DNA from 2 places in the Bifidobacterium thermacidophilum subsp. thermacidophilum DSM 15837 genome. Region 1 is predicted to be linked to the other one. Evidence: riboswitches for the same ligand, from Rfam matches in the RefSeq annotation. Region 1 holds a riboswitch; the other holds the start of a gene.

Region 1 (4,740 bases):
ATCATATAGAACGGCGATTGAAATCGGTGGATTCCATCCTCGGCAAACTGCAACGCAAATCACTGCCAATCAATACCCGGTCAATCAAAGACAACCTGTTCGATGTCGCCGGTATCCGCGTGATTTGCAACTACCGCGATGACGTGTACTCGGTTTCGAACTACCTGTCGGCACAATCGGATATCCAGGTGCTGCGCGTCAAGGATTACATCAAGAACCCCAAGCAGAATGGCTATCGCAGTCTCCATGTGATTTACGCCGTGCCGGTATTCCTGTCCGCGGGGGCGCATTACACGCCGGTCGAAGTGCAGTTCCGCACCATCGCGATGGATTACTGGGCGAGCCTTGAACACCAGTTGCGTTATAAATCCGACCTGCCCGACGCCAAACTCGCCGAACATTCGCAAACCCTGCTCGATTGCGCGCGTAGTCTGCAGAACATCGAAGCGCAAATGCAGGGCATTCACCGCGATATCACCGGGGCCCCGCGTGTTGAGGAGGCTCCGCAGGCCTGACGTCTCGCGTCTTGCGCAGAATCCCGAAACATCTGGTGCGTCCCGCTTGCCGACAAGGCGCACCAGATGTTCTTCCCGGCGCAGAATGTCAATACCATCGTGGGGGCGCCGGACCCCTGGGTCTCAAGGCCTTGAGACCCCAAAATACCCTAGAATCCCAGCGCAGGTCTGGTCAGTCCTTGTTCAAAGAAGCGGAACTCATGCTCCGACGAAACGAGCGCCGCATGCATCATATGCTCATATTCGTCAATCGATGCTTCGGCGGCCAGCCGATCACAGATCTGCACCTCGCGCAGCGTGCTCTCGGTGAATTCCGGGTCGGAGTACATGCGGATCCACTCGCCGAAGGGATGTGTGTCGACATCAATATGCTTGTTGCGCACCTGCTCGCGCATTTCCTTGCCCATGGCGGCGTACATCCAGAAACACGGCATGACCACGGCGGCAAGCCGGGCATACGAGCCGGAATCGGCGACCCGATGCTCGTGGCCGATATAGGCCGCGGTCACCTCGGAGCGGGAAGTGCCAGACGGGTCGAATCCATGCTTGACGTACCAGTTGTGGTGGAACATTACCTCGGAATCCACACCTCCGGAAGCCGCCTGTGCGAAGAACACCCGCTCGTCCAGGCGGTCGGCACGCGAGGAGGCGAGCGCCAGCAGCGACGTGTAATCGGTCAGATAGATGTCGTCTTGATGCAGGTAGAACGCGAAATCCTCCAATGACAGCGTGGCATCCACCATGCTGGTGATGAAGCGCATGCCGTGAATCCGTTCGCGGATGGGCCGCACACGGTTCCAGTAGTCGGCGCTGAAGCGCAATCCGGTCGGCGCGTGCTGCCATGTGAAATCGACTGGCCCGTGCCCTTTGCCCACGTGCAAACGGTCGGCGACGGCGATCGCCCCGTTCATCCACGTTTTCGCACGGCGTGCGGCCTGCTCCCATGTGTCGCATTGCGGACGCAGCGCGGCGAGCGTGCTGGACAGGGTGTCCCCCGTACCGTGGACGTTGTGGGTGCGCACCGCACGGCCTTCGATACGCGTGGTGCGCACCTCGCCCTGCCCGTCGGACGGTTCGGCGAGGACGTCGGTGCTTGACGCGCCGCCGGCGAGCGCGAGCGCACCGCCTTTGGCGTATACGGCGACGCCATAGCGCTTGCATACCTCGCGTGCCATGGATTCCAGCGTGTCGATATCCGCGGCTGGCTGGTCGGCGTCGGCGAGTGCAGCGAGTTCCGGCACATTCGGCGTGATGATGTCAGCCATGGGGATGATGTTGCGCAGGGCCTGTTCGGCTTGCGTGGTGAGCAGGGCGTCACCGGATTTCGCGTACATGACCGGGTCGAGGACGACTACCGGTTTGGCGATGCCCTCGTCACGGTAATGCTGCTCCAATGCGGTCAGCCACCCTTTGACCGCTTCGACGAGTTCGGGGGTGCCGAGCATACCGATTTTCATCGAGTCGATGATTGCGTCGTCGCTGACCGCATTGAGTTGCGCGACAAGGAAGTCCGGCTCCATGTTGACGATGCTGGTCACGCCCTGGGTGTTCTGTGCGAGGACGCTGGTCATGGCCGCATACCCGAACACTCCTTGTGCAGTGAACGCTTTCATGTCCGCCATGGTGCCGGCGCCGCCGATCGGGTCTGAACCTTCGATGGACAGGACTCTCAGCCGGGATGGCGCGTCTGCCGCACGCTCCCCCGCGGCCTCCAATTGTGCGAGCGCCGCCATGGCGCCGGTGACGCTCGGGGTTTCATTTGATTGCTGGTATTGCGGCTCACTCATGCCGGACATCCCTTCGCTAGTGCTGACTAGATCAGGTTCAACGGGTGTGTTCTCAGCCTGTCGGCACCCCGTGTCACCGGCAATCCACCATAGCCGACCCCACGGTCAATGCCGCCCTGCACACGTCCGCTCGGTTCGGATATGCTGGAATCATGCGAGAGAATGAGAAACGACGCCGTATCGTCGGCAGTGCGTTGTTGCTGCTGACATCCCTGATCTGGGGATTCGCCTTCGTCAGCCAAGTGCAGGGCATGCAATCGGTTTCCCCGATGTTCTTCAATGCGATCCGATTCACCTTGGGCGCCGTGTCACTGATGCCCGTGCTTGTCGTGATGTCAAGGATTCAGGCGGGGCGCGCGGCAACGCGGCAGTCCCCGAAAGCCAGCCGCGGCACTGTGGCGGTATGGTCCGCGGTGTGCGGGCTGATTTTGTGGGCCGGCGCCACCTCGCAGCAATACGGGGTCCAATTGAGCATGTCCGCCGGGCATTCCGGATTCGTGACCGCCTTGTATATCGTGCTGGTTCCGGTGCTCGGTCTCCTGTTCCTGCATCGGCGGATCCACATGCTCACCGTACTGGCGATTATTGTGTCGATAGTCGGGTTCTATCTGCTGTGCGTCACCGACTCCATCCGCACCATCAGTGTGGGCGATCTGGTGCTGCTGGCGAGCGCGGTATTGTATGCCACGCATATTCTCGTCATTGATCGGGTGGGCGGCAGGCTCAATCCGATTGCATTGTCGCTTGGCCAGTATCTGGTGGTCTCGCTGCTCAGCTGGGTGTCGACATTGGTGTTACACCAGGTGGATTGGCAGGGTGCGTTGGCCTGTGCGGGCGCGCTCGCGTACGCGGGCATCATGTCGGTGGGCGTCGCATACACGCTGCAGGTGGTCGGGCAGCGGGTTGTTCCACCATCGCAGGCCTCGATGATTATGTCGTTGGAATCGTTCTTCTCAGCTGTCGGCGGAGCGCTGATCTTGCATGAGACGATGTCGGGACGCGGATATGTGGGCTGTGCCATGATTTTCCTCGGCACGATTCTCGCCCAAATCGATCCAGAACATCTCATCAGACGATTTTCTCCAGATGATTCCCAGCAAAAGACCATAGAATAATCGCAAGAAAGGAACAATCATGACCTACGATCAGCAGCCCCAGAATCCCTCACCTCAACACATCCAATACCAGGCCGACGGACAGGGACAGCCACAGTACGGCCAACCCCAGTATGGCCAGCCGACCGCGCAGCCACAGGCCGTTTACTATCAGTCCCCTGCCGGCGCCGGCACGAGCGCAGGATATGCAGCCCCAGCTTCGGCCATTCCCGCCCAGGTCGCGTCAGTCACCGAACATGCGGAACGGACCTCAATGATCCGCGCCTACGCCGAAATGACTGCCGGTCTCGCGGTAACAGCCGTAGTGGCGGTGCTCACCCAGACCTTCGGACTGCTCAACAGCTTCCTGGCGGCCACCGGCAGCCTAGGGTGGATTGGTCTGATGCTCGTGCAGATTGTCATGGCCATCGCCATCGGCAATCGTGCGATGAATCTCAAGGCGGGAGCCGCACGCGTCCTGTTCTACCTATATGCCGCGTTGATGGGCTTCACGTTGAGCTCGATTTTCATGATTTACGACCTTGGCTCAATCGGAACGGTTCTTGCGCTGTGCACCGGGTTCTTCTTCGTGCTGACCATGCTGTCGCTGACCATGCGTTCCAGTCTGTTGAAAGCCGGCCCCATTCTTCTGGCCGCGCTCATCACTTTGATTGTCGGCGAATTCGTCATCATGCTCGTCGCTCCGGGTTCGACCGGAATCATGGTGATCTCCGCGATCGGCGTGCTCATCTTCGCCGGGCTGACCATGTACGACGCGCAGAAAACCCGTGTCCTGTTCGCGCAGTACGCCGGACAGCCTGAAGCAATCAAGAGCCTGTCAATCGTATGCGCGTTGAATCTGTATCTTGATTTCGTGAATATGTTCCTGTATCTGCTGCGTCTGTTCGGCAGCCGCGACTAAGGATCACACGTGCTGCGCGGTGCATACGTCGCACAGCACGTGTGATGATCGCAATCGGGCCCGGTCCCCTCATCAGGGACCGGGCCCGAATCATAGTCACGTGTGCATGCATCAGCGCGTCGAAACGAAGGTCGGGAACACCTCGTCGATCACCGCCGACCCCTTCTCCTGAGCGGACTGCGCATAATCGAAACGCAACGTGAGAATCGACTGCTGGGTGACGATCTCCTTCACGTATGTGATGGTGCCGTTCTCCGCATAACTGCACACCATGATGTCGCCGGACAGCAGATGGTAGGACACACTGCGCCCGGAAGCGCAGGCGGAGTATTCGCTCGAAACCGTAGCACCAGTCGTATTCGATGCGCCGGAGACCTTGATGGTCATGCCGATTGAATCGTCGGTGAAGGTTCGTGTCGCGC
Region 2 (4,740 bases), on a different contig from region 1:
CGCACCGCGCCGACAATCTGGTCTACACCGTCCGGATCGAGGTTGGCGGTGGGTTCGTCCAGCAGCAGGACGCCAGGCTGCATGGCGAGCGCTCCGGCGAGGGCGAGGCGCTGCATCTGCCCGCCGCTCAAGTGCATGGTGGAACGGTCAAGCTGGATGCCGTGCATGCCGACCGCGTCGAGGCTGTCGCGGACGCGCTGCCAGATCGCTTCGCGCGGCACGTTGAGGTTTTCCGGGCCGAACGCGACATTGTCGCCGAGTCGTTCGAAAATCGCCTGCGCATCCGGGTCCTGCAAAACAAGGCCGACACGTCCCCTGGCCTGGCTGACGGGCGTGCCGTCGACGGTGACACTCCCCTCGGTCAGCCCGCCGTCCGCGTCAATGGTACTGGTGGTGCCGTTGGCGGCGGTGTTCATGCTTTCGATATCGCCGCCGAGCAGTCCCGCCGCGCCTTCGAGAATGGTGGATTTGCCGATGCCCGAGGCTCCAAGCAGCAGTACGCGCTGGCCGGGTTCGATGCTCAGGTTGAGGCCGCGGACGGCGAAATGGCGGCGTGAGGCATGCCGGTAGCCCCAATCATGGAATTCGAGACGTGCCGGTTGTGTCGACACTGCCGTCATCGTGCTGCTGTTGTCATGTTCGCTTGACTTCATCGCGTCCTGTGTCCTGCCATCTTCAAATGCGCTGGCGCGGAACCGTTGCCCGACCGCCGTCCGCCACTGTATCGCGAACCGCCGTCCGCCGGCCTCGGTTCCGCCGCCGTGCCTGTTGCGCTGTCGTACCGCTGCGCCGCTGTTGCTGCTGTTCTGTATTGCTTCACACCTGAACAGTTGCCTGCCGAAGTGCTTCTGCCGGCGTGAACCGTAGCCCCGCCGTGGTTCAGGCGGTGGCCCTCACTTCACGCCCGGATGCGAACTTGTCCAGCGCACCGGTCCGCGCAATCGCCCGATACAGGTACCACACCACGATGCCGGCGAACACGATGCCGGAAATCACGGACGTGACCAGATAGATGGTGATGTACTGCCCGGTGAACGCCTGGCCGCGCATGAAAATGTCATGCAGCCACACGGCGACCCCGGCGAACGCACCGGACAGCATGGTGATCGGCACGTTCCACACGCGGTACAGCACTATGAGGAACGCGAGTTCGGCGAACGCGCCCTGCATCAGCGACGTGCTGAACGTGTCCATGCCCGTCCACTGGTTGCCCATCAGGCTTTCGATGACTCCGCCGAGCAGTTCCGCGTATGTGGCGGCGCCGGGCTTGCGCACGATGACCGCCGCCAGGGGGCCGGCGAACAGCCACAAACCGTTATAGATGCCTTGGAATCCAGGCATGACCAGGCCAATCAGGTCGCCGACGCCCAGCGCATAAATCAGGGACACCAGCCAGAAAATCAGCGCGCTGGCAACGCCAATCACCGATGCAACGGCAATATCGACGACACGCCACTTGAGGCTGGGGCGTACCGCTGCGACCGGAGTCGCTTCTGGTTGAAGGGTGACCGAATTGGCTGCTGATGTCGCTGTGGCGACGGATGCGTTGGACGCGTTCGAAGAGTTGTTGCTCATATTGATGTCTTCCTATGCGATGCCGGATTTCGATGATGCCCGGCAGGGGTTGGTATATCGCTGCGATGATCCCGAAACCTCCCGCCCATACTGGTGGTGGGCCTTATGCCGCTGACTTGCGAAGCCGTATCGGTGCTCCGCCGCACGCCTCGGAATCCAGACGCTGACGCTTTCAGATGGTGCTATCAGACGGTGACTTCAGACGGTGATTTCAGACGGTGTTGTCTCTCAGGCGGTGATGCCTCGCACCTCACGCCCGGAAGCAAACTTGTCCAGCGCGCCGGTCCGCGCGATCGCGCGATACAGGTACCACATGAGGATGCCGGCGATCAGCAGGCCGGACACCACCGTGGTGATCAGATAGACAATGCCGTACGACCCGGCAAGATTGATGCCCTGAAGGTTTTCGATGAAGCTGTACGCCCAGCATCCGACCCCCGACAGCGCGCCGGACAGAGCGGCAACCGGCAGGGTCCACTTGCGGTAACGCACAATCGCGAACGCAAGCTCCGCGCACACGCCTTGCACCAAAGCAATCAGGAATGTGGCGAGACCGCCCCACATGTTGCCCATCAACGCTTCAAGAATGCCGGCGACGATCTCCGCATACACTGCGGCGCCCGGCTTACGCACGATGATGGCGGCCAAGGGCCCGGCGAACAGCCACAATCCGTTGAACAGGCCGGGCAGACCGGGGACGATTGCGTCCAGTGCGGTCCAAGGTGCGGCGGTCAGCAGGGCGACCAGCCAATAAATCAGCGCGCTGGCAACGCCGATCACCGATGAAACGGCGATGTCGACAACGCGCCACTTGAGATTCACTGTGGATGATGCTGCGGTATTCGCGGCTTGTGCCATAATAATGTGCCTTTCTTGAACGGTTGTTCTCAGGCACGGGAAGAGCGACGTCCGTGCGCCGGCATTGCCCGGTTCACGTTCATTCGGTCGGAGGAAACCCCCATCTCAGCCTGGCGTTCAGCCAAGCCCCCGTGTCGGTTGTTCAGTCTAGGGGCACCCCATGATTTTGTCTATCCGATCGATTGCACGCGCATTACCGGCTCTTGAAGAACCGCAGCAACTGGGACTCCCGCACGCTGAGCCCGGCGAGGAATGTCGCGGCCATCACACCTGCGAACCCGGTTGCGGGGATTCGGCAGGCGGCGATGACGATGTTCATCCAGCCGTCGGTGGACATGCGCCAGCAGTACGCGCACAGCAACGCCAGGCACGCTATGGTCGCCAATCCCGCCCAAATCAGCGTTTCCAGAGTCATTTCGAGCAGTTGGGCGCCTTTGGTCTGCCCTACGTGCAAGGCTCCCGCGTATTCCAGTCGTCTGCGCCGCACGGAAATCACCCCGGCGATCACCCCGACCGCTAGCGAAACGTACGGCAGCCATACCGTCATGCGGTTCTTATAGCTGGAGTACGCATTGTACCGGGAGTCGAAGGATTTGTTGACCTGCGCGACCGTCGTGTTTCCGCCTGTTCCTGAAACAATCGCCGTGGAATACAGCAGGTCGTTGGTTTGCTCGCTGACCGGCCACTGCTTTGCCCAGCATTCGGTGAATTCGCCGGAGGACGCCGATACCGGGATCATCGCCGCATAGGCGAATCTGGTGTCGCGGCCGTCGTTGGGCCAGGAGAATACGCCGGCGATGGTCATATCGCCACGGTTGGTTTGCATGACACTGCCTTTGACCAGCCCGAAATCATGCGAAACGTCGGTTGAAATCCATATTCCCGAGGTGTCGGCGGTCTCGTTCACTTTCTGTTGCGTTGATGTCGCCCCCTGTTGCGCAGACGAGGACGCAGAAGACGAAGACGACGAAGACGATGATGCCGCGTTCGCTGTTTTCTGCCCGGATGCAAGCAGTTTGATGAACCCCGGGGTCACTTCGTACGCGGGCAATTCCATGCCGGGCGTCGAAGACGCGGTGATGCTTTCGGCAGCGCGGGCCGCTCCCGCAAGACTTGGCCCGTTGTGGACCATTTCAAGCCCATCACACGCTTGGCCATCGACGCTTGCACCGATGAGGGCTTTCGTATCGGCGTCCGAACTGATACGCGTGATCGCTTCCTGTTCGAGCTGCACGATGGACATGGCTTCGTACCCGCCGAGAAGCACACCGGTGATGAGCATGACGAGGAAAAACCATGCCGCCCGCGTAGTTCCCGCGCTGATGTTCCGCACGGCTTCGGAGCAGATTGACCGGAGATTCATGACCTAACCCCCTCGCTTCCGGCAAGGCTTCCATCGGCGCTTCCAGCAACGCTTCCAGCAGCGTTCTCATCGATATTTCCGCTCGCGCTCTCCGCAACGCTTCCGTCCACACGTGCAGCAGCGCTCTGACCCGCGTCCCCATACGCGTTTTCAGCACCGACCGGCGCGTAATCAGCCAAATCGACGACTCGGTCGCACGCGTCCCTGGCACGCGGGTCATGCGTTGCCACGACCACGATCATGCCTTGCCCCGCGAGATTGCCCAATACTTCACTCACGGATGCCGCCGTTCGCGTGTCCAGCTGCGCGGTCGGCTCGTCGACGAGCAGCACGTCAGGGTGCGAGCATACGGCTCGGGCGAGCATCAACCGTTGCGCTTCGCCGCCGGAGAGTTCGGAAAACTTCCGGTCCGCCGCATATTCCAAATCGAACAGCCCCATGGCTTGCAACGCTTCAGGAATCGCTTCACGCCTGCTCAAGCCGTGGCAAAGCAGCGGGAAGACCACGTGGTCGAGCGCAGTCCGCTCCGGAACACCGTAGGGGTTTTGGAATACCCACCCGATGCGGTGGATGTCGTCGCGTTCGACTTGCCCCGCCCATGGTTTCACCCACCCCGCGAGAATCGACAGCAAGGTGGATTTACCGCATCCGGAAGGCCCGCACAGCGCGACGGTCTGCCCCGGGCTGATTTCGAAATCGAGATGCTCGAACAGAATATCCGTTCCCGGGAAACGGTGTGCCAGGTCTATTGCTTTCAGGAGCATGTTGCGCCCGCGATCTTCGACCCGATTTCCACCGAGGTGATGGATGACGTGTTGCCGCCGTCATTGAGCTGCACGAGACTGACGCCAAGCGAAGAGCCGACAACGGTGACGGCATGTTTCGTCCCGTCCGTGGTCATGATGCACCCTTTGCTCCCGTTCAAGCCGAATACGGCGCCCGCG

The links. A riboswitch is a leader RNA that binds a small molecule or an ion and turns the genes downstream of it on or off. The one in region 1 is predicted to bind thiamine pyrophosphate.
Region 2: another riboswitch for thiamine pyrophosphate. It lies ahead of K315_RS0108325 (ECF transporter S component); the one in region 1 lies ahead of thiD (bifunctional hydroxymethylpyrimidine kinase/phosphomethylpyrimidine kinase).

What each region holds. Positions count from the first base shown of each region.
Region 1 covers NZ_AUFI01000008.1:251,574-256,313, forward strand. Annotated here, with positions in the region: gene K315_RS0105185 (GTP pyrophosphokinase) at 1-515, shown strand, start outside; gene thiD (bifunctional hydroxymethylpyrimidine kinase/phosphomethylpyrimidine kinase) at 665-2,302, opposite strand; TPP riboswitch at 2,294-2,383, opposite strand; gene K315_RS0105195 (DMT family transporter) at 2,455-3,417, shown strand; gene K315_RS0105200 (Bax inhibitor-1/YccA family protein) at 3,437-4,318, shown strand; gene K315_RS0105205 (hypothetical protein) at 4,430-4,740, opposite strand, start outside.
Region 2 covers NZ_AUFI01000013.1:32,255-36,994, reverse strand. Annotated here, with positions in the region: gene K315_RS0108340 (ATP-binding cassette domain-containing protein) at 1-620, opposite strand, end outside; gene K315_RS0108330 (ECF transporter S component) at 880-1,575, opposite strand; gene K315_RS0108325 (ECF transporter S component) at 1,804-2,433, opposite strand; TPP riboswitch at 2,466-2,576, opposite strand; gene K315_RS0108320 (hypothetical protein) at 2,627-3,796, opposite strand; gene K315_RS0108315 (ABC transporter ATP-binding protein) at 3,793-4,560, opposite strand; gene K315_RS0108310 (hypothetical protein) at 4,551-4,740, opposite strand, start outside.